3 regions of the Bacillus sp. CZDM1 genome follow, and region 1 is predicted to be linked to each of the others. Evidence: riboswitches for the same ligand, from Rfam matches in the RefSeq annotation. Region 1 holds a riboswitch; each other region holds the start of a gene.

Region 1 (8,120 bases):
GGAACGGAGCAATCAATTAATCCAGCAATCTGCCGCAAAAGGGATTGTGGTCTTAATTACGGATGACTTTCGCAGTGCGGAGGATCAGGATCGACTATTTGAACAAGGCCGGACAGCGGAAGGAAATATCGTAACGCATGCTAGGGGCGGAGAATCCTTTCATAATTTTGGGCTTGCCATCGACTTTGCCATAAAAACCCCTTCAGAAAATGTCATTTGGGATATGCAATACGACGGAAATCAGAATGGAAAGTCAGATTGGGACGAGGTCGTGGAAATAGCAAAAGCTCTTGGTTTTGAATGGGGAGGTGACTGGCCACAATTTAAAGATTATCCCCATTTACAAATGAATTTTGGATTAACACTTGCTGACTTACAAAATGGTAAGAGACCTGACGAATCATCTTTAACAGTGGATACCCAATAAGTAGAATTGCATTCCAAGATCCAGATGCCGCTGGATCTTTTTTTCGTGTTCCTCTATCTTGAAATACGCGCTACTCATAGTAAAGAGTGTTATGATTGATTAATTGTGATTGATTTTATAAAAGTTTGTTTACAATGCTAATAATGATAAATACAAGAGATAGGATGAAAACATGAAAATAGAAGTCAGGTTAAAGGTGAAATCAAAGTTCGTTACTAAATATAAAAAGGGCTACCCTCTCATTACAAAAGACACTATTATAAATCCTACTGCTTTAGATCAAGAAGGCTGCACCATAAACCTTGTTGATGAACAGAACCACTTTATTGCCAAAGGCTATTATGGGAAACAAAATAAAGGTCTCGGCTGGGTGCTCAGCAACATTGAGAAGGAACAATTTGATCATCGTTTTTTTGAAAAGACCCTAAAGGCTGCCTTTGATAGAAGAGAGCATTTTTTTCAGAGCTCTGAAACAACGGCATTTCGAGTATTTAACGGCGAAGGCGATGGAATTGGCGGTTTAACGATTGATTACTTCGATGGGTATTACGTCATTACCTGGTACAGTAAAGGCATCTATCACTTTCGGGAGTTTATCATAGATTCATTGAAGAATTTGGTGGAGTATAAAGCCATTTATCAGAAAAAGCGGTTTGATGAAAGTGGTAAGTACATTGAAGAAGATGACTTCGTCGCTGGCGAACGAGGAGAATTCCCCTTCATCGTGAAAGAAAATGGCGTCAATATAGCGGTTTATTTGAATGAAAGTGCCATGGTCGGTGTTTTCTTAGATCAAATCGAGGTTAGAAAAAAATTACGAGATGTCTATTCAAAAGGAAAACGGGTATTAAATACGTTCTCCTACACCGGCGTGTTTTCAGTGTATGCCGCTTTAGGCGGTGCGGCAAAAACGACCAGTGTTGACCTCGCGAATCGAAGCAAAAGTAAAACGATTGAGCAATTTAAAGTGAATGGAATTGATGCGGAAACTCAAGATATCATCGTCGAGGATGTATTCAAATACTTCAAATATGCAGTGAAAAAGGAGCTGCTGTTTGATGTCGTGATCCTTGATCCTCCAAGCTTTGCAAGATCAAAGAAGTTTGTCTTCAGCGCCGAAAAGGATTATAAAAACCTATTAAAAGAAGCCATTTCGATCACCGAGGATAACGGAATAATCCTCGCGTCAACCAATGCCAGCTCCTTTAATATGGACAAATTTAAAGGATTCATCGATACCGCCTTTAAGGAATCCAATAAACGCTATAAACTTATGGAAGAATTTTCACTCCCTGAAGACTTCAGAACCAACAAACATTATCCAGAATCCGACTACCTAAAAGTAGTCTTCATTAAAAAGTTAAAATAACTGTCCGCCTGAGGTGGACAGTGTCCACGGGCGGTGCCTGTCACCGTGACTATACGTGGAAAGCATAGCGCCTGGAGCGTAAATCAACAGCCTAGTTTAACATAGCCTATTAAAAAAAAAACAAACCTCTTGAACAGTATTGAATTGTCTGTTATATTTATTTATAATTAAATATTTTCTTACTTCATTACCTTTTGAAGTGAGGATAGAGGCGCAATGACCAATAGTACGCAGTTTGAGGATGATGAGGTCCTAAGACGATTGTGGAAAGGGGAATTTGCCGAAGCGGATGGAATCTCATTTTTCTAGACCGCTGGTTCTGCTATTGAAGAAATACAGAACTGTCATATAGGAGACTATATGGAGGGCTATCTTACGCAAAGGAACGTTTTTTTTATTATGTTTCTACTGCAGTAGCGAGCCTTCGCTGCTGCTTTTTTGCGTTAACTTTTGACTGACCTAAAGCCACCTCTAATTTTTCAAAAAAAAATGATAAAAAGGGTGAATATGATGAATTTTGGCCAAGTGTTAACAGCGATGGTAACGCCATTTGATCAGCATGGTGAGGTTGATTTTAACGCAGCTCGAACACTAGTAAATTACTTAATTGAGAATGGTACAGATGGATTAGTGGTTGCCGGAACCACGGGAGAATCCCCGACATTAACAACAGAAGAAAAAATAGCTTTATTTAAATTCGTTGTCGAGGTTTCAGCCGGCAGAGTGCCTGTCATTGCTGGAACTGGCTCCAATAATACTAGAGCTTCTATCAGTTTAACAAAACTGGCTGAAGAGGCTGGCGTGGATGGAATTATGCTCGTTACACCATATTATAATAAGCCTTCACAAGAAGGACTGTTTCAGCACTTTAAAGCGATTGCCGAAACCACTTCCCTACCGGTAATGCTTTATAATATCCCTGGTCGCAGTGTCGTAAACATGTCTGTAGAGACCGTTGTCCGACTCTCAGAAATTAGTAATATCGTTGCGATAAAAGAAGCCAGCGGAAATCTAGATGCCATGGCGGAAATGATTAGCCGGACTTCAGATGATTTTACCTTGTACAGCGGTGATGATGGATTAACTATACCTGTTCTATCCATAGGCGGTGCTGGAGTTGTATCTGTTGCCTCGCATATTATTGGGAATGAAATGCAGGAAATGATCAACCAATTCAAAAATGGACGCGTTCAGGAGGCTGCGATTTCACATCAGAGACTTCTTCCTATCATGAAAGCATTATTTGCGGCACCAAATCCAACACCAGTAAAAGCTGCACTAAATATTCAAGGTGTTCAAGTTGGAGGAGTCCGTCTGCCAATGGTTCCATTAAATGATGAAGAAAAGAGTGTACTCCAGAAGGTCCTGCCTGCTAAAACTTTGGTTTAATGTAAAAACAAATTTGCCTGTCCCTTTTTAGTGGGGCAGGCTCTCTTTTTTTCTTAAGCTCTGTTAAAGGTTGATTTTTCTTACGGACACCATTATGAGGGACTAATCTTATTGGGAACTCTCCTAATTTGTCTTTCATCATGCTTATAAAGGACTAATCTCATTGGGAACTCTTCTGATTTGTCTTTCATCACGCTTATGAAGGACTAATGTCTTTGGGAGCTCTCCTGATTTGTCTTTCATCATGCTTATGAAGAACCAATCTCGTTGGGAACTCTTCTGATTTGTCTTTCATCGACCACATTATACTAATAATCAACAATGAAATTTAACAAAGCTTTATCCTAAATATACTTATACATTTCCCATTTGCTTCCCTATTACTGTTTGGATTTACTTCAGACAGGAAACACTATTGGATAGGAAAAAAGTGGAATAGGGAGAGAATTCAATGACAACGAGTCATGACGCACGATTGAATTATTTAGGACGTAATCTATTATCGGGCTGTTTATTAGGCCTTGGTTTTGTTGCTTTTATTGATGAGGCAGTTTTCCACCAGATTTTACATTGGCACCATTTCTATGACAAGTCTACACCTGATATCGGTCTCGTTTCGGATGGACTCTTTCATGCCTTTAGTTGGTTCTCAACAATTGCGGGGGCATTTCTTGTCTCGGATCTACGGCGAAGAGATGCCTGGTGGCGAAAAAGATGGTTTGGAGGTTTTCTATTTGGAGGGGGTGCGTTTCAATTATACGATGGAACCATCCAACACAAATTAATGCGAATCCATCAGATTCGGTATAATGTGGAGATTGCCCCATATGACTGGGTATGGAATATCATTGCTGCCTTAATGATGATTGCTGGTTTAATCCTTATTTATCGAACAGGACGGGAATCGAAAGTGATAGCAGGGTCTGCATAAATGGAAAATAACCATGTCCATCACGCCAGTGGGTCATCTTTCGAACTTCTCCTGGCTCTCCCTTTTGTCCTGGCAGTTTTGATTTATATTCTACTTGCATTAGTCTCAAACCGCCGGCATAAACGTTGGCCTTTCTTTCGATACTTATATTGGATTTTCGGAGTTCTTTCAGCATCGGTTGCTCTAATGGGTCCCATTGCTAATCTCGCTCATGAAAACTTCATGGCGCATATGGTTGGTCATTTATTCCTTGGAATGCTTGCCCCACTTCTTATAGCCTTGGCTGCTCCTATGACTCTTCTTTTAAGATCACTTAGTGTGACTTGTGCTAGAAATCTTGCCCAAATATTGAAGAGCTGGCCAGTAAGTATTTATAGTAATCCTGTAGTCACCGCCCTTCTCAATATTGGCGGGCTATGGGTTCTCTATACTACAGAGCTGTACTCAATGATGCAGCAAAATGCATTTTTACATGCGATGGTTCATTTACACGTTTTTTCAGCAGGATATCTTTATACGATTTCCATTATCTACCATGATCCTGCACCCCATCGGTATAGCTATACTTTCCGGACGATCATTCTCATTCTATCCTTTGCTGCTCACGGAATTCTATCAAAATATATTTATGCCCATCCGCCGGCTGGCGTACCTATTGAACAGGCAGAAGCAGGGGGAATGGTTATGTATTATGGCGGGGACATCGTGGAGGTCTTGCTAATATTCTTATTTTGCCAGCAATGGTATAGGACCAAACGGCCGCGTGAGACAGTTGTTTTGACTTCTTTATTGTCATATAAAAAGTAAAACTCGCCACACAAAAATTGGCGAGTTTCTTTATTGTTCTCGGGAGCATGCCCAAACAGTTCCGCTTCTCCCTAACCCTTACTCATTCAGTGCTTTTTGAGCCACTTTATTAGCATGGATGAATGTCGTGTCAAATAAGGGAATGGATGTATCATTTTGCTGAATCAATAAAGGTATTTCGGTACATCCGAGTATGACGCCCTCTGCCCCGCGTTCTACTAATTTGTTGATGATATTCAAATAAGCTTCTTTCGATGCTGGTTCATTGATTCCTTTACATAGCTCCCCAAAAATGACATCATGTACGACTTTTCTGTCTTCTTCTTCTGGGATAAGAACCTCGATATTATTGTTAATCAATAGTTCTTTATAAAACGGCTGTTCCATTGTAAATCTGGTCCCTAATAATCCTACCTTTGATAAATTCTTCTTTTTAATTTCCTCAACCACACAATCGACGATATGAATAAGCGGCACATTTACAGCCTCCTGTACTTCGCCTGCCATCAGGTGCATCGTATTTGTACAAATGGCAATGAGATCAGCCCCGCCATTTTCTAATACCTTTGCCGCTTCTATCATCTTATTTGTGGCCAATTCCCATTCGCCCTCTCTTTGCAGCTTTGCAATTTCTTCGAAGTTGAAGGAATAGATTAAGCATTTGGCCGAATGAATGCCGCCTAACTGCTCTTGAATATATCGATTAATATAATGGTAATAAACAGTTGTTGATTCCCAGCTTAATCCGCCGATTAATCCGATTGTTTTCACAAAAATCGCCTCCTAATCATTACTTCAAAGATAGCATGTTATACTGGTACTATACAGAGCCAAAAACAAGGAATCTTTATAGTACCAGTTTTGAAATAAGTCGGAGGTGCAGCCATGTGGTTTCAAGTGGATCGTACGAATAGCAAAACCTTAACACAGCAGGTATATGAACAGCTGAGGCAATACATTTTAGATGGTGATTTGAAAACGGACGAGAAGCTTCCTTCTACACGGGAGCTGGCCAACTCACTTGGAATATCTAGAAATATTGTTTTAGAGGTCTATGATCAATTGGGGGCGGAGGGCTATTTAATCGTCCGCCCAAAGTCAGGCAGTTTTGTGGCTCCAGGATCACTTTTTTTAAAAAATAAGCCCCATTTACAAGTAAAACAAAGCGAACTGTTTACGATGGACCATCAAGATATGATTGATTTTAAGGCAGCAACTCCAGCGATGGATCATTTTCCCCGGAAGATTTGGGGACGGCTTGCAAAGGATATATGTTATGACTCCCCCGATACGATTTTCGGATATCAGTCAGCTGAAGGGCTGCCTGCTTTACGGGAAGAAATTTCACGTTATATTTATAGGACTAGAGGAGTCGTTAGTGAGCCACATCAAGTGATGATTACATCGGGGGCAACACAAGCCCTGTCTTTAATTACAGAGCTTTTAATTAAAAATAATAAATTCGTTGCCGTTGAGGATCCAGTGACAGACGAAATGCGAACGATTTTTTCACACGCTGGAGCCAGTCTCTGTCCAATTCCCGTAGATGAAAAGGGGATAAATCCTGATAGGCTATCACAGGAGAACCCGCCTGCCTTCATTTTCGTTCTACCCTCTCATCAGTTTCCGATGGGTGTTACCTTAACGATTCAAAGGCGGATTCAGTTAATTGAATATGCACGGGAGCATAACTGCTATATTGTCGAGGATGATTATGATAGTGAGTTTACCTATGAAGGTACGCCTGTCCATTCGGTTCAGGGACTTGATCCGGGTAAAGTGATCTATGTTGGAACCTTTAGTAAAATTCTATCCCCAGGCTTACGAATCGGTTATGTTGTTTTACCGCAGGAACTCATTGAGCCTTTTAAAAAGATGAAGTGGTACACCGACCGGCATCATTCTTCTCTCGAGCAATTAATCCTAACCAAATTTATGATAGAAGGTCATTTTGATCGCCATATTCGTAAAATGAAACGAATCTATAAACAAAGACGTGAGGCACTGGTAAAAAGTTTAAAGAAGCAATTTCCGGACTGTGTCATTTTAGGACATGCAGCCGGGATGCATTTAGTTGTAGAAATCCCTCGGGTCAGCATTCATCAATCCTTAATCGAATGGATTCAACATTACGGGGTGCAGGTATATTCGGTTGATCATTACTCACTAGTTAAGAATATACATGGTAATAAAATGGTGCTCGGATACGGGAGCCTGCCTCTAGAGAAGATTGAAGAAGGGGTCAGGAGGCTTAGAGAGGCCATTGAGAGTTACCATTTTTCCAGCCTAAAATAGATGATTCAAATATTCAGGTGTTTTAAACTTATTTTCCAAATGCCACATGTCCTGCATAAGTTTAACACTAAATAAATATGATAAAATAAGTATCCTAAAAAAGGAGTTGTTTGAATGGAAGTCTTTAATAGAATCGCTCTATTCTTTGTAGTTTTATTCTCAGTCGTTATTATCTTAAATACTTATTTAGGAGAAACGGAACGGGCACAATCCAATGTTATTTACTTTTTGATGAATGGGTTTGCATATATTGTATCAGCTATGGATATGGAGAAAAGAACAGTGGAACAGTCGAATATCTAGATATCAGGTATTTAATTAAACGTTTGATTAGTAGCTTTAAAACTACAGAAAATCCTTTTATACCAAGCCCGCAAATCATTTAATCAAACGTTTAATTAGTTTATCTCCCGTTTTAATCAAACGTTTGATTAGTTTTTTTATTGATTTTTTTCAGCTATTCTTTTTAATTCTAATGCACGCGAAGCGATAAATCTTCTCATATACTTCTCCAAGAACAATTTATCAGCAATTACACCTAAAAAGCCAAAAGGTGACTTATATTGAAAATGATCAATCATTGTTGTTCCCTCTGATTCCTCATCGAACTGGTGAATATGAATGAAGGAACGAAACGCCCCCTTCACCATTACATCAACAAAACTATGAGGTTTTTCCATAAATATCACTTTAGCAGTCAACCTTTGTTTGATACCAAAGTGAACAGCTTCCCAAGTAACACTGTCCCCTTCCTCTAACAGCCCCTTTGTTACACCCCCAACAGCCCTTTCCTTTGTTTTCAAGGTAGTTTGAGTATGAACATTGACATCTCTGGCTAGATTAAAACAAACCTCAATTGGCGCCTTTATTAACTGTTTATGCTCGATAACAGGCATTTCTAC
Region 2 (8,120 bases), on a different contig from region 1:
AGCGTCTCCCTAAATATGTTGGTGTAGCGCGTGCTGCAGAGATGCTGTTTACGTCTGAGCCAATCAGTGGAATGGAAGCGGTTCAATTTGGCTTAGCGAACCATGCTTATCCGGAGAATGAAGTTTTTGAACAAGCACTTAAATTGGCAGGTAAGATTGCCAAGAAGAGCTCAGGTTCATTGAAAGCGACCATTCAATTATTAAACTATGCGAAAAATCAAGAGTTTTACGAAGGTTCTAAAAAAGAAGCAGAGTTGTTTGGAGAAATATTTGTTTCGAGTGATGCACAAGAAGGAATTCAGGCATTTATTGAAAAACGAGAGCCTCATTTTAAAGGGTGAGTAACTTTTATCGACGAACGATAGAAGTTCATAATAAATTTTTTTACTATAAATTTTCTTAATCTTTGAAACAGAAAAAATGTTTTGCATTCATAGGAGGGAAATCATGAACATTTATGTACTTTTGAAAAGAACGTTTGATACAGAAGAGAAGATTACGATCTCAGGTGGAAAAATCAATGAGGATGGTGCCGAGTTTATCATCAATCCTTACGATGAATACGCAGTCGAAGAAGCAATCCAAGTCCGTGACGCTAATGGCGGTGAAGTAACGGTTATTTCAGTAGGAACAGAAGAATCTGAAAAACAATTACGCACAGCACTCGCTATGGGAGCCGACAAAGCGGTATTAATTAATACAGAAGACGATGTGGAAAATGGTGATCAATTCACTACATCCAAAATCATTGCTGAATATCTAAAAGATAAAGAAGCAGACCTAATTATCGGTGGAAATGTAGCGATTGATGGCGGCTCTGGTCAAGTAGCTCCACGTGTTGCTGAATTGCTTAACATTCCATATGTTACAACTATTACGAAGCTTGAAATTGATGGAACAACTGTAACCGTTACGCGTGACGTTGAAGGTGACTCTGAAATCATCGAAACAAGCCTGCCTTTATTGGTGACTGCTCAACAAGGTTTGAACGAGCCGCGCTACCCATCACTGCCAGGAATTATGAAGGCAAAGAAAAAGCCGCTGGATGAATTAGAATTAGACGACCTTGATTTAGAAGAAGACGATGTTGAAGCAAAAACAAAAACCATTGAAATTTACTTACCGCCTAAAAAAGAAGCTGGAAAAGTCTTATCTGGAGAATTAAATGATCAGGTAAAAGAACTCGTTCAACTTCTTCATACAGAGGCTAAAGTAGTTTAATTGAACTTATTTGCACGTAAACATCAGAATGAAGATTCTGATCAGACAAAAATGATTCGCAGGAGGGTAAAGGAATGACTAGAAAAGTATTAGTATTAGGGGAAACTCGTGACGGTTCGTTACGAAATGTATCATTCGAAGCAATTGCTGCTGCAAAGACAGTAGCAGAGGGCGGAGAAGTAGTTGGAGTTTTAATCGGAGAAAATGTTAGCGCTTTAGGAGCAGAGTTAATCCAATATGGTGCTGACCGAGTAGTTGTTGTAGAGGATGCAAAGTTAAATCAATATACATCTGATGGTTTTGCGCAAAGCTTACTTGCTGTCATTGAAAAGGAACTCCCAGAAGGTTTAATTTTAGGACATACTTCCCTTGGAAAAGACCTTTCACCAAGGATTGCTGCCAAGCTGGCATCTGGCTTAATTTCTGATGCAACCTCTGTTGAGGTAGCTGGGGGAAATGTTGTCTTTACTAGACCTATTTATTCTGGTAAAGCATTTGAAAAGAAAATCGTAACGGACGGGTTACTTTTTGCAACAGTAAGACCTAACAATATTGCACCTCTTGAAAAAGATGAGAGCAGAACTGGTGAAGTTGCCTCCCTATCCGTTGAAATTAAAGACCTTCGTGCCATTATTAAAGAAGTGGTTAGAAAAGCAACTGAAGGTGTAGATTTAAGTGAAGCGAAAGTCGTTATCTCTGGCGGACGCGGTGTGAAGAGTGCAGAAGGCTTTGAACCACTTAAAGAATTAGCAAATGTATTAGGCGGAGCTGTTGGTGCTTCTCGTGGAGCCTGCGATGCTGACTATTGTGACTACTCCTTACAAATCGGACAAACGGGTAAGGTTGTAACACCTGACCTATACATCGCTTGCGGTATTTCTGGAGCAATCCAGCACTTAGCAGGAATGTCTAACTCTAAGGTAATTGTTGCGATTAACAAAGATCCAGAAGCTAATATCTTTAAAGTAGCAGATTACGGAATCGTTGGTGACTTATTTGAAGTAGTTCCACTTTTAACAGAAGAGTTTAAAAAGTTAAAAGTTCACTCATAATATGAAATGCGGAGGCGACTTGCCCAGAAACGAGAAAACTGGAGGCTCGCACAAAGAAGCGCGCTTTTTGCTTCTTTTGTGGGAGGTGAAGTTTCTCGAGTTTCTAGGAGCCGAAGCTGGACAATATAAGGGCGGGCAGTAGCAAACTGCTCGCTTTTTCTCATACAATAAGCCGGAATACTTACTGTATTTTAGGGAAAATTATTGCGAGACAGATTATTAGCATGATGGTTTAAACAATGCTATACTTTCGTTGTATTTAGTATTCATTAGGAGGCAAAATAAATGGCTATTTCAAATGTAACAGATGCAAATTTCTCTGCTGAAACAGGCTCTGGCCTTGTACTTGCAGATTTCTGGGCACCATGGTGCGGACCTTGTAAAATGATCGCTCCCGTTCTTGAAGAACTTGATTCAGAAATGGGCGACAAAGTTAAAATCGTAAAATTAGATGTAGATGATAACCAAGAAACCGCTGCAAAATACGGCGTTATGAGTATCCCTACACTTCTAGTTTTCAAAAATGGCGAAGTAGTTGACAAAGTTGTCGGCTTCCAGCCTAAAGATGCTTTAGCAGGTGTATTAGAAAAGCACGCATAAGCATAAATGACCTTAGCTAGGATTGTTCTGGCTAAGGTTTTTTATTTTTGGAAAAAGAATCAGGCTTTTCTTTATCGGCGCTATGATTTAAAATTTTAAGATAGATAAAGACGGAGAGGAGCAGCTGGAATGAATGAAAATATCAAACAAAAATTGACTCTGCTGCCTGATCAGCCTGGCTGCTACTTGATGAAAGACCGTCAGGGAACGATCATTTATGTCGGCAAAGCTAAAATCCTAAAGAATCGTGTCCGGTCTTATTTTACCGGCTCGCACGACGGAAAAACGCTGCGACTCGTCAATGAGATTGAGGACTTCGAATATATTGTCACCTCATCCAATATTGAGGCACTGTTACTCGAATTAAATTTAATTAAAAAATACGACCCAAAATATAATGTCATGCTCAAGGATGATAAAACCTATCCGTTTATTAAATTGACTGCGGAAAGACATCCAAAGCTAATCATCACAAGAAAAGTTAAAAAGGATAAAGGCAAGTACTTTGGTCCTTATCCAAACGTTATGGCTGCAAATGAAACAAAAAAGCTCCTAGACCGGATTTACCCATTGCGAAAATGTTCAACCCTTCCTGACCGGGTTTGCTTGTACTACCATTTAGGACAGTGCCTGGCACCATGTGTCAATGAAGTACATGAAGAGCAATACAAACAAATGACAGACGAAATTACCCGCTTCCTAAACGGCGGTTATAAAGAGATAAAAAAAGAACTGACGGAGAAAATGTCCAGCGCCTCTGAGGAGCTAGATTTCGAACGTGCTAAGGAATTCCGCGATAAGATTATTCATATCGAAACGATAATGGAAAAGCAAAAAATCACGATGACAGATTTTACTGATCGTGATGTGTTTGGCTATGCAGTCGATAAGGGCTGGATGTGTGTTCAAGTTTTCTTCGTACGCCAAGGAAAACTAATCGAACGTGATGTTTCCATGTTTCCAATTTACAATGAACCTGAAGAAGAGATTCTCACTTTCCTTGGTCAATTTTACGAAAAATCGAATCATTTCAAGCCAAAGGAAATTCTCATTCAGGATGAAGTTGACTTAACCATAGCGGAGCAGCTTCTTCAAGTGAAAGTACTAAAGCCGCAGCGTGGTCAGAAAAAAGATTTGATTAAAATGGCAATCAAAAATGCAAAAATTGCACTGAATGAGAAATTTTCGCTGATTGAAAAGGATGAGGTTCGAACCATCAAAGCTGTTGAGAATCTTGGAGAGCTTATGGGTATTTATACCCCTCACCGAATTGAGTCTTTCGATAATTCTAATATTCAGGGGACAGACCCGGTATCTGCCATGGTCGTATTTATTGATGGGAAGCCGAATAAGCGTGAGTATCGAAAGTATAAGATAAAATCGGTGGTAGGTCCTGATGATTATGAATCGATGCGTGAAGTAACCAGAAGGAGATATTCAAGAGCCCTCAAAGAGGAACTGCCACTCCCGGACTTAATTATTATTGATGGTGGAAAAGGACATGTGGAGGCTGTTAGAGACGTTCTAGAGAATGAACTGGGCTTGGATATTCCACTGGCTGGATTGGTGAAAGATGATAAACACAAAACGTCTAATTTGTTATATGGCAATCCGCTTGAAATTATCCCGCTTGGCAGAAACAGCCAAGAGTTTTATTTATTACAAAGAATTCAAGATGAGGTTCACCGTTTTGCGATCACCTTTCATCGCCAAACACGTGGAAAAAGTGCATTTCAATCGGTGCTGGATGATATTACAGGTGTAGGTGAAAAACGAAAAAAACAATTATTAAAGGAATTTGGTTCGGTTAAGAAAATGAAAGAAGCCACATTTGAAGAGTTTAGAGCGCTGGGTATTCCAGCTCCTGTAGTGGAAGAATTAATGAAAAAACTTCAATCTTAGTGATTGTCAGAATAATGGCACTATGCTATAATGAGTGAAAATTATATTACTATCACTTTTTTATACTAAAGTGAAGGTAGAGGTGCGAGCTTCAATAGTAATGATTCTGAGAAGGATGAGCTTCTGGGAAGAATCATGAAAGGGGATGTTCGCCGAAGTGAAGAAAGTCTCATTTCTTTCTTTGCTGGTCCTGTATTGAATAAATGCCGGATTGTCAAGATGTCATGTCTTGGAGAGCTATCTTACATTGTAGAACGCAGAATTTTTTTTGTGTATTTAAGCAATGAGATGCCCTCTCATTGCTTTTTATTTTTTTTGCGGGGAAAACTATAATGATAGCTAAACCTATAACTGAAAGCAGGGGAAACGATGGGTTTAATTGTTCAAAAGTTTGGCGGCACTTCAGTCGGAAGTGTAGAGAAAATACTTAATGTAGCACAGCGGGTAAAAGCGGAAACTGATCAGGGGAATCAGGTTGTAGTGGTTGTTTCAGCGATGGGAAAATCAACTGATCAGCTGGTGAATCTAGCGAAAGAAATTTCTGGACAGCCAAATAAACGTGATATGGATATGCTGTTGAGCACAGGTGAACAGGTAACGATTGCCTTATTATCAATGGCCCTGAATGAGCAGAAGCTTCCAGCCGTATCGTTTACTGGGTGGCAGGCTGGAATTGTCACAGAGCCTATCCATGGAAATGCCCGCATCACAACGATAAATACAGATGCTGTAAAAAATCAGCTGGCAGATGGGAAAGTGGTAATTGTTGCAGGTTTCCAAGGGGTTACCGAAAATGGCGAGATTACAACTCTGGGTCGAGGCGGTTCTGATACGACCGCGGTGGCGCTTGCTGCTGCGCTAAAGGCTGATAAATGCGATATTTATACAGATGTAACCGGAGTTTTCACGACTGACCCAAGATATGTGAAGAGTGCGCGTAAATTAAAATCAGTGTCTTATGATGAAATGCTTGAGCTTGCCAATTTAGGAGCAGGTGTCCTGCATCCAAGAGCAGTAGAATTTGCGAAAAACTATCAAGTACGACTTGAAGTTCGCTCAAGTTTGGAGAGAGTAGAAGGAACAGTGATTGAGGAGGAAGCATCAATGGAACAAAACCTTGTAGTCCGTGGCGTGGCATTTGAAGATGAAATTACTAAAGTGAGCGTGTTAGGTCTTACCAATTCTTTAACAAGTTTATCAACAATCTTCACAACATTAGCTGAGAACCATTTAAACGTCGATATTATCGTTCAAAGCACAACAGAAGCAGAAACAGCAAATCTTGCTTTCTCGATTAAAACGGATGACCTGTTAGAGACGTTAAATGTCCTTGAAAATAACAAGGATGTCCTGAATTATGATCAGCTTGACGCTGAAAATAAACTGGCGAAGGTTTCCATCGTTGGATCCGGAATGATTTCAAACCCAGGTGTCGCAGCTAAAATGTTTGAAGTACTGGCTGCCAGCCAAATTCAAATTAAAATGGTCAGCACCTCAGAAATAAAAGTTTCAGCAGTAGTCGAAGAAAAACACATGCTAAAAGCAGTAGAAGTCCTGCACCAGGCATTTGGTCTAAATAGCGAAGCATAAAAAAGTATCCTTGGAGGAAACCCTCCAAGGAATACTTTTACCCTGACTGTCCGCCTGAGGTGGACAGTGTCCACGGATGGTGACAGGCACCAAAAGAGGCACCAAAAGAGGCACCAAAAGAAAATAACACTATTAAATTGTGTCTTTTCGATCCCATTTGACGGTGAATTGGACTTTGTTTGCTTTTTTTATTGGGTGTTCGAAGGCTTCGGCGATGACTTGTTTTTGGTGTTGGATTTGCTCCGCTAGGAAGCCTGCTTCGATTTGGAAGTAGTGTTCTGCTTTTGACTTGACTCGAGAAACGATTAGCGGGCTGACTAGTTCAAATTCGATTTCATCTTTTCGTTCTTTTTTTATTTCGAGCTGTCCCCATGAGGCTCTAGTAAAGAATTCGATGATGTCATCAAAAGTGTTTAATGGGTGTTTACGAGCTAGACTTTTTCCAGCCCAATACAGAATCTCTGGAGTGTCTTTGCCTAAAACTTCTGGCAATACAAATTCTCTGATCAGCTCGTAACCAAATAGTGAAATATTTCTTGATTCATCCGATTGTAAAATAAGTTCGACGGCAGTACTTTCATTCATAAATAGCTTCCCCTCTTTCTACCATTCTATTATATACAATTACGGCTTTAAGTAAGAACACTTTTTATGGAGTGTAGTGTAAAGCGTTAGAGTGGTGAAGGATTGTTATCTTGCAATACAATAGCCTATCTTTCATCATAATTTATGGTTCCCAATTAACAACATGGGCTATGGAGAAAATTGAATTTTTCATTGTAATACTACTGGATTTAATACTAGATAATTCCATTTTCAAGTAAAGAAACTTATAATTTATTATAATATCAATATATTTTAAAAATTTTATTTTTATCCAACTTTTGTGTATACGTTTTCTTGACGCTACTACCCGATGGGAGTAAAATGGACATGTCACATATTTGTCACACTGGTGCTAAGTTTAAATTCTATTTATAAAAAGTAGTGTAAAAAGGCTTAACATCATGTTAAAAATTCAAGGGGGGTTAATTATGGCGGGGAATCGAGAGTTTTTGAATCGAAGATTGCATTCATTACTAGGAGTAATTCCAATCGGAGTATTCCTAATGCAGCATCTAGTAGTCAACCATTTTGCTACAGGAGGGGCTGAGTCCTTTAACAAAGCTGCAGATTTTATGGGGAACCTTCCGTTTAGAATTGTCCTAGAAACAGTAATTATTTATTTACCAATCTTATTTCATGCAATCTATGGGCTTTATATTGCATTTACAGCAAAAAACAATGCTGGAAAATATGGATTTTTCAGAAACTGGATGTTCCTATTACAGCGTGTCTCAGGTGTCATTACGTTAATCTTTATTACATGGCACGTATGGCAAACTCGCGTTGCAGCAGCATTTGGTGCTCATGTTAACTATGACATGATGGCTGATATCCTATCTTCACCATTCATGCTTACTTTTTATTTGATTGGTGTTATTTCAACTATTTTCCACTTTGCAAACGGATTGTGGTCATTCTTGGTTAGCTGGGGTATTACAGTTTCACCTCGTTCTCAAGTAATTTCTACATATTTTACAATTGGCGTTTTTGTGATTCTTTCAATTGTAGGAATTAGAACAATTTTAGCTTTTGTTTAAAAATTAACATCATACTCTGTGTTGAAAAATATCGGATTTTTGGATTAAGGGAGTGAGTCACAATGAGTAAAGGTAAGGTGATCATAGTTGGCGGCGGTTTAGCCGGCTTAAT
Region 3 (8,120 bases), on a different contig from region 1:
TATAATGATCGACCATGTGCCAATCGTCAGCCCCAGCTTTAGGAACATCCCATAATGAAACACATCCCAGGGACCTGCTCCTAACAATTTTCCTTCAATCGTTAAGGCTGCACCTAGCGCTAAAACAATCAGTCCAAAAACAAAAAAAGACCAGCGAAGAATCCATTCTTTTCTCATAATTTCTCCTCTAATCTCAAAATTATTTAACTAAACCACTATACCATATCAATAATAATGGAAACTATAAAAATTAAATGGAAATCACCCTAAGTCTTGCTTCCGTTGATTTTATCATTATTTTTTATTTATGGTATGGTTCAGCGTGATGCTTCAATATGAGGTTTATACTTAATAAAAAGATAAAAAACCTACCTTGAATACTCCAAAGGTAGGTTTTATTACTTTCTATAATATTTGGTTCAAAAACCTTTTAGTTCGTTCATGTTTTGGATTGACAAAGATATCATTTGGATGTCCTTCTTCAATAATATTTCCGTCTGCAAGCATAATGACTCGGTCCGCCACTTCTTTCGCAAATCCCATTTCATGTGTCACAATCACCATCGTCATCCCGTCACGTGCCAGATCCTTCATTACCTGTAGCACTTCACCAACAAGCTCAGGATCCAAAGCTGAGGTCGGCTCATCAAAAAGCATCACTTTTGGTTCCATTGCTAATGCTCTCGCGATTGCTACCCGCTGCTTTTGCCCGCCGGATAATTGTTCAGGATAGTAGTTGGCTTTATCCTCTAATCCTACCTTTTTAAGAAGGGCAAGTGCTTTTGAACTTGCTGCTTCCTTTGTTTCTTTTCTGACAAAAATCGGAGCTTCGGTAATATTTTCTATTACTGTTTTATGAGGGAAAAGATTAAAATGCTGGAACACCATTCCTACCTTTTCTCTAACCTTATTTAAGTTTGTTTTTGCTAGGTCTATGTTTTCAGAATCGATGATAATGTCACCGTGCTCTGCCACCTCTAAAAAATTTAAGCAGCGTAGCAGCGTACTTTTACCAGAGCCACTGGCACCGATCAGAACCACTACCTCTTTCTCGTCTACACGTAAGTTTATATTTTTTAATACTTCAAGCCTGCCAAAGGATTTTGAAAGATTGCTAATTTTAATCATGCGATCACGCCCTCCTTAGGTTTGCTGACATCCATTTTCTTTTCAATCCGATTAGCAACCCAAGTGAAAATCAGGACGATAATTAAATAATAGACTCCAACAACAAAATACGTTTCAAACGGCATATAGTTTTCACCTTGGACACTAAGAGCCGTGTTATATAGGTCCGTCACAGCAATATACGCAACAAGGGAAGAATCTTTTAAGCCAATAATAAACTGATTGGCTAAAGACGGAATTGCTCTTTTGAAAGCTTGTGGAAAAATAATTCTCCTCATCGCAAGAGAGTAGGGCATTCCGAGTGACCTCGCCGCTTCCATCTGTCCGCGATCAATGGATTGCACCGCTCCTCTAAAAATTTCCGCAATGTAGGCACCGGTATGAACACCTAATGCCAGAGCCCCTGCCGTGAAGCTGTCTAGGTTCACTATATTGGCAAGTCCATAATAAAGGAACATGATCTGAACAATGAGAGGCGTTCCACGAATAATACCAATGTAGATATCCGCAATCCAATTTAGTATTTTACTAGTGGAAATCTTAAAGCCCGCAAAAATTAAACCAATCACCATCGCAAATAATAGGGAGATTGCCGTTATGGCGATCGTCATCCAAGAAGCTTTCAAAAAGGCAATTCCATGTTCACTAAAAATACTCATAATATTTTCAACAAAAACCACAATGCGTACCTCCTTCTTTGAATAGTGAAGGCACCCACATTAGGTGCTTTCACTAAAGTATTTTTCCAATCTTATTTTTCCATGATGTTGGTATTAAACCATTTCATACTGATTTTTTCATACGTACCATCGTCAATCATCGATTGGATGGCCTCGTTGATTTTATCAGCAAGCTCTTTGTTTCCTTCAGCAACTGCTACACTTACACGGTCTTCATTCAATAAATCGCCAATTTCCTTTATTTTTAAGCTTTTTTCATTTTTGGCACTAACACCAACAATTTTATCCGTGATCACGGCATCTAAACGGCCAAGCGCCAAATCTTGAAGAGCGTTTACGTCTGTTGGATAGCCTTTTACTTGATCAGATAAATCTTCAGCCATATCCTTCCATGTGCTGGCTTGAATGACCCCGATACTCTTACCCTTCAAATCTTCCTTTGATTGAATATCCGTATTGCCTTCCGCTACAAAAATCTGTGCACCAGATAGATAATAGGGATTGGTGAAATCAACTTGCTTATCACGCTCAGGTGTAGCAGTCATACTTCCAATAATGGCATCATATTTCTTTGCCTTCAATCCTTGGATAATCGTTTCCCATGGATTTGTTACAGGGTTTGCTTCAAGCCCAATTCTCTTAGCAATTTCTGTTCCAATTTCAACATCAAATCCAGTCAATTTACCGTCCTTCTTAAAGTTTAACGGTGGATATTGTCCTGTCATGGAGAATGTTAACGCTCCTTTTTCCACTAACTCAAGCTTCCCCTCATTTGCCTTTGCTTCCTTTTCCCCATCTGCCTTCTCAGTGCCGCAAGCAGATAAAATCAACATCATTGCTGCTAATAAAAATACAAACTTTTTCATAAATATTCCCCCTAGTTAATAAAAAAACACCGTCAAGGTAAATTTGACGGTGTTCTGTACACCCTCATCGATTAGCATTGGTGAAGATAGTTCTCCACAATTCCAAGGAACTGTGACAGTTCTGCCCCTATTCGAGTGCAGACCCAGCTTTCTGAAAGAGGTGATTTTCAGAAGCTTCGGCGATTGATCCTTTTTCCTATTTTCATAGATTTCACAGAATCTCCAATAGGATACTAATAACAATCGCGACCTCTACCCCATCTAATGCTTAAAGATGAGGATTTTATATTTAGTTTAACGAAACTTTCTTCAGTATAAATAAATATTCTAACAAGTGCAATAATAATTTTAGTTGAATTTTTATCCAATTTAAAAGACTTGACTGGTTTTATCTTCTGAGATACATTTTTTTTAAATACTATTTTACTAGAAAAGAAGGTCAGGCGTATGTTGCAATGTCGTGAGGATGTGCTGACATTCACGAAACAGCTCGTAAACATTGAAAGTGTCGTTAATACCGATGGCGAAAAGGCCATTGCTCAGTCTTTATATTCTATGATTTCCTCTATGCCCTATTTTTCACAAAACCCTAGCCACTTAGTTTTAGAACAAACACTTAACGATGATCAAGAGCGTTATAATGTTCTTGCTTTTGTTAAAGGCACAAAGGGAAATAGCAGCCGCACGGTGATTTTGATGGGTCATATTGACACGGTTGGAATTGATGATTTTAACCAATTAAAAGACAAAGCTTGCTTCCCTGACGAACTAATGGAATCACTGAAACAGGAACAGCTGCCAGCTGCTGCGAAAGAACATTTAGATTCGGGGGATTGGTTATTTGGCCGCGGCGTCCTTGATATGAAAAGCGGGGTTGCCAGTCACTTATATCTCTTAAACTATTATTCTCAGCATCCTGAAGAATTAGAAGGAAACATTGTTCTCTTATCGGAATGTGACGAGGAGGACAGTTCACACGGTGTTCTTTCCGCTTTGAAAACATTGAAACGCTGGAGAAGTGAACATGGTTTTGACTATGCAGCCGCGATTAATGCGGATTTCGTCTCACCAAGATATGAAGGCGACGAAAATCGCTACATCTACAAGGGGACCGTTGGAAAGCTTCTGCCATCCTTCTTTATTACGGGAGCAGAAACGCATGTAGGCTCAGCCTTTGAGGGACTCGATCCAAACTTTATTGCCGCCGAGCTGACAAGGCAAATTAATTACAATCCGGAGCTTTGTAACGAAGCGTTTGGTGAGACGACCGTGCCCCCTGTTTCGTTAAAACAAACGGATTTGAAGCCGTCTTATACCGTTCAAACCGCCTTAGCTGCCTATGTTTATTACAATTTCTTTATTCATTCCTGGTCTCCAAAGGACGTGCTTGAAAAATTAAGGGAACAAGCGATGATTGCTTTTACCAATGCCCTTACTTCCTTCGAAGAAAGGTATAAACAATACAGCACATTGAGCGGCGAACCATATTTACAGCATCCTTGGAAACCTAGGGTATTGACGTACGAGGAAATGGAACAATTATTGGTCGATGAGAACGGCGAAACATTTACCGCACATATGAGTCAATTTAAAGAAAAGCTTTTAAAAAATACGGAACTAGATACGCGCATGTTTGCGGCAAAAGTGGTAGAGGAAGCTTGGAAATGGATGAAGGATAAAAATCCAGCCATTATTCTGTTTTACTCATCCCTGTACTCTCCACGGATTGAATTGACAGGGAAAACAACGGACGAGCTTGCTTTAATTACTTCATTGGATGAAGCCGTGGAAGAACTACAACCATACTATCAATATCCGATTGTAACACGTAACTTTTTCCCTTATATCTCTGATATGAGTTTTGTTGCTCTTAGTGATGACGAAGCCGGTATTAATGCCGAATCGAACAATAACCCTGGCTGGGGCACCAAGCTCTTCGTAGACTATCAAGACATTCGCGATATCAATGTACCAGTCATCAATATCGGCCCTTATGGCTTAGATGCTCACAAGAAACTTGAAAGACTGGAAATGACTTACTCATTTGAAATCGTACCAAATCTAACACACCTCGTGATTCAAAAACTATTAAATAATTGATAGTTATATAACCAATTAAGGAAAAAGACAGGCTTCTTCAAAAGAAGAATATTATTTTATTTTTACTACCTCATTTACTTATGGTACGGTTCACCGTACATTATATAAATGAGGTTTTTATTTTCCCTCTCATTCACCTCAATTTCCATAAAAATATTTTTAAAATTTTTTACTCCACCCCCAAAACCTTAAAACAATTACCTAAGTTTTTTATGTTAGTCATTTTTTGTCGAAAAATGCACTACACCTAGGATAACTTCCAGTTAACGTTCCTATAGTTTCTAATTAATCTATTAAAATATTCTTCGCATTACACCTAGAAGGAGGCGTTTAAAATGGATCGAATTTTTAGGTGGATTGTTAAATCATTGTTTGCACCTGTTACAGGGACTGCTGGAGCAGTTGCAAGTACACTTGGTTTTTTTCTGGCCTTTTTACCTTTAGAAAATCTAAGAATTCCATTATTGCTAGCTTTTTCACTTTTCTTTCGACTTAATATCATCGCCTTATTCCTTGGCACGTTGATGACGATTTTTATTCCCAACCTTCGTCATTTACCTATCCTGGATTTAAGTATTTTAGAAGATTATTGGTTATTTTCTACCTTAAAAAATAAAATACAATCTTCACAAATCATTGCATCAGGGGCATTTGGAGGCTTAATTGGTCTTGTCTGCTATTTTTTCTTCCACTGGTTCTACAATTTAGGTCTGAAAAAAAGGGAACGAAATCAGGAACATGTTTTTCTTGATCCTGCCAATAGACGCTGGTCCATCATTAAACGAATGAGCGCAGGCTTTACGATTTTAATTGTGTTGGTATCGACCATTTTTATTGAAAGCCTAAATAAAAATCCAGTATTTCCTGAGCTGCAATTGAACGAGAGCACAGCAGAGAGCTCAATCGAGCCGGTTAATACAAGTTTCACTGAAGAAGAACTTGCTTCCCAGATTCAAAAAACGAATCCTTCGCCTGTTATACAGGAAAATGATGATGCTGTAAAAACACAAAAGGCGAACAAACAAGAAGTCTATGCTTTTTACGTCAATTGGGATGAAAACAGCAAAACTTCTTTCAAAAAAAATAGCGATTCTATTACAACATTAGTACCGGAGTGGCTGCAGCTTACTCCTGATCTAACCCTTAAAAACAGCACTAACCATTCTATTGTTGAAGAAGCAAAATCACATAATATTGAGATTCTCCCATTAGTTAATAATTTTATTAATAATAAATGGGACGGCGAAATCCTACACCAGTTATTTACTACTCCCGACGCTGAGGATCTGTTTATTAAAGATATGTTGGAGTACGTGAAAACCAATGACTTTGACGGTATCAACATAGACTTTGAAGAAATCCATCCAAACGATACAGCGAATTTCACAGATTTTATGAATAAGGTGTATGAAGCATTTCATCAACAAGGTCTCATAGTGACAATGGATGTCCCGCCAAATGACAATAGTTATGACTATGCTTCTCTGGCAGCGAATGTTGATCGGATGATCGTCATGCTATATGACCAGCACCATTCTATCAGTCAACCTGGACCCGTTGCAGCTACTGATTGGGTAATGGAGAATTTAAACCAGCTTCAAATTCCTTCCGAAAAATTGATTGTAGGTTTGGGAAGCTACGGTTACGACTGGGAAGAAAACTCCAATAACCCTGCAAATCCAATGACGTTTGGGGATGTCATGGATTTGGGAATTGGGACAAACCTTCAAATCCATTGGAATAAACAAGCAGGGAATCCTTATGTACGTTACAAAAAAAATGGGAAAAACCATACTGTCTGGTTTTTAGATGCTGCTACATTTTACAATCAAATGAAATTAGCAAATAATAGCGGCTCCAGCGGAGTAGCGGTTTGGCGTCTCGGCTCTGAAGATCCTTCGATCTGGAATTTCATTAATAAACCAAAGGAAGTGGACAATCCCTCCAGTGCCCTTAAAACCATAGACAGTCCTAAGACAGTGCACTATACAGGCGCTGGAGAGATTTTAAAAATGATCTCTCAATCAGAAATTGGGAAACGAACGATTCAGATGGATGTACATGGTTTGATTCAAAAAGAAACCTATATCAAATTACCAAAGCCTTTTGTTGTGGCTCGGTATGGTAAATCCGAATCAAAGGAAGTGGTTCTTACCTTTGATGACGGCCCAGACCCAGCCTATACACCACAAATATTGGACATTTTGAACAAGAATCAGATAAAGGGAACCTTTTTTATCGTTGGGGAGAATGCGATGTTGCATCCGGAACTTGTTAAAAGGATGCATAATGAAGGCCATGAAATTGGCAATCATACTTTTACCCATCCAGACATTGGATCCATCACACCATTTCAAACAAGAATGGAGTTAAATGCCAATCAGCGTTTATTTCAGGGTATTACAGGTCATTCGATGACCCTGTTTCGCCCGCCTTATGTGGCCGATGCCGAACCGAACTCAATTGACAAACTGCTGCCTGTGTTACAAGCTCAGAAGTTAGGATATACCATGGTCGGAGAATTAATAGACTCTGAGGATTGGCAAGGTTTTTCTAGTGAGGAAATTGTCAATCGGGTACTCGAACAACTTCCAGAAGGTAATATCATTTTGCTGCACGATTCAGGCGGCGACCGCTCCAACACTGTAAAATCCCTGCCTATTATTATCAACGAACTGAAAAAGCGCGGCTATACATTTACCACCGTTGCAGATCTCATTGAAAATAGTAATAGTCAGATCATGCCCGCCACTGACCCGGACAACCCTTATTTGGTCTATGATAAGGCTGTGTTTATGGTCATACAAGGCTGGCGCGAAGGATTAAGCTTCCTGTTCTACTCCGCTATCCTTATCGGGATCTTGCGGCTAGTTATCCTAGTATTCCTTTCGAGAAAACAGGTAAAAATATATAAAAAGACCGAGATTGACCCCAGCTTTACCCCTTTTGTCAGTGTCGTAATTGCTGCTTATAACGAAGAAAAAGTCATTTTTAAAACAATTGATTCCATTTTATCCAGCGATTACCTAGCTTTTGAGATACTGATTATCGACGATGGATCGAAGGATGATACAGTTCTTGTGGTCCAAGAAACATACGGCAACCAACCTCTTGTCAGATTAATTAAAAAACCTAATGGAGGAAAATCTTCCGCTGTTAATCTTGGATTTAAAGAGGCAAACGGGGAAATCGTGGTGGCTCTTGACGCTGATACACTCATTGCTGAAAATGCTATATCCTTGCTAGTTAACCATTTTAAGGATGAAAATGTTGCGGCGGTTTCCGGTAATGTAAAGGTCGGTAATAAGGGAAACCTCCTTACAAACTGGCAGCATATCGAATATGT

The links. A riboswitch is a leader RNA that binds a small molecule or an ion and turns the genes downstream of it on or off. The one in region 1 is predicted to bind lysine.
Region 2: another riboswitch for lysine. It lies ahead of ACY3XC_RS03975 (aspartate kinase); the one in region 1 lies ahead of dapA (4-hydroxy-tetrahydrodipicolinate synthase).
Region 3: another riboswitch for lysine. It lies ahead of ACY3XC_RS16420 (ABC transporter substrate-binding protein); the one in region 1 lies ahead of dapA (4-hydroxy-tetrahydrodipicolinate synthase).

Annotation. Positions count from the first base shown of each region.
Region 1 is NZ_JBUESO010000026.1:2,139-10,258, reverse strand. Features, by position in the region: gene ACY3XC_RS27995 (M15 family metallopeptidase) at 1-427, shown strand, start outside; gene ACY3XC_RS27990 (class I SAM-dependent rRNA methyltransferase) at 600-1,796, shown strand; lysine riboswitch at 1,995-2,175, shown strand; gene dapA (4-hydroxy-tetrahydrodipicolinate synthase) at 2,307-3,185, shown strand; gene ACY3XC_RS27980 (DUF2243 domain-containing protein) at 3,637-4,116, shown strand; gene ACY3XC_RS27975 (cytochrome c oxidase assembly protein) at 4,117-4,923, shown strand; gene ACY3XC_RS27970 (aspartate/glutamate racemase family protein) at 5,002-5,694, opposite strand; gene pdxR (MocR-like pyridoxine biosynthesis transcription factor PdxR) at 5,809-7,218, shown strand; gene ACY3XC_RS27960 (hypothetical protein) at 7,333-7,521, shown strand; gene ACY3XC_RS27955 (SRPBCC family protein) at 7,659-8,114, opposite strand.
Region 2 is NZ_JBUESO010000001.1:745,405-753,524, reverse strand. Features, by position in the region: gene ACY3XC_RS04000 (enoyl-CoA hydratase) at 1-341, shown strand, start outside; gene ACY3XC_RS03995 (electron transfer flavoprotein subunit beta/FixA family protein) at 448-1,221, shown strand; gene ACY3XC_RS03990 (electron transfer flavoprotein subunit alpha/FixB family protein) at 1,296-2,273, shown strand; gene trxA (thioredoxin) at 2,559-2,873, shown strand; gene uvrC (excinuclease ABC subunit UvrC) at 3,003-4,775, shown strand; lysine riboswitch at 4,845-5,023, shown strand; gene ACY3XC_RS03975 (aspartate kinase) at 5,145-6,365, shown strand; gene ACY3XC_RS03970 (YslB family protein) at 6,498-6,950, opposite strand; gene ACY3XC_RS03965 (succinate dehydrogenase cytochrome b558 subunit) at 7,400-8,008, shown strand; gene sdhA (succinate dehydrogenase flavoprotein subunit) at 8,071-8,120, shown strand, end outside.
Region 3 is NZ_JBUESO010000006.1:295,192-303,311, forward strand. Features, by position in the region: gene ACY3XC_RS16405 (YczE/YyaS/YitT family protein) at 1-177, opposite strand, end outside; gene ACY3XC_RS16410 (amino acid ABC transporter ATP-binding protein) at 406-1,128, opposite strand; gene ACY3XC_RS16415 (amino acid ABC transporter permease) at 1,125-1,787, opposite strand; gene ACY3XC_RS16420 (ABC transporter substrate-binding protein) at 1,880-2,674, opposite strand; lysine riboswitch at 2,754-2,937, opposite strand; gene ACY3XC_RS16425 (M20/M25/M40 family metallo-hydrolase) at 3,122-4,774, shown strand; gene ACY3XC_RS16430 (polysaccharide deacetylase family protein) at 5,110-8,120, shown strand, end outside.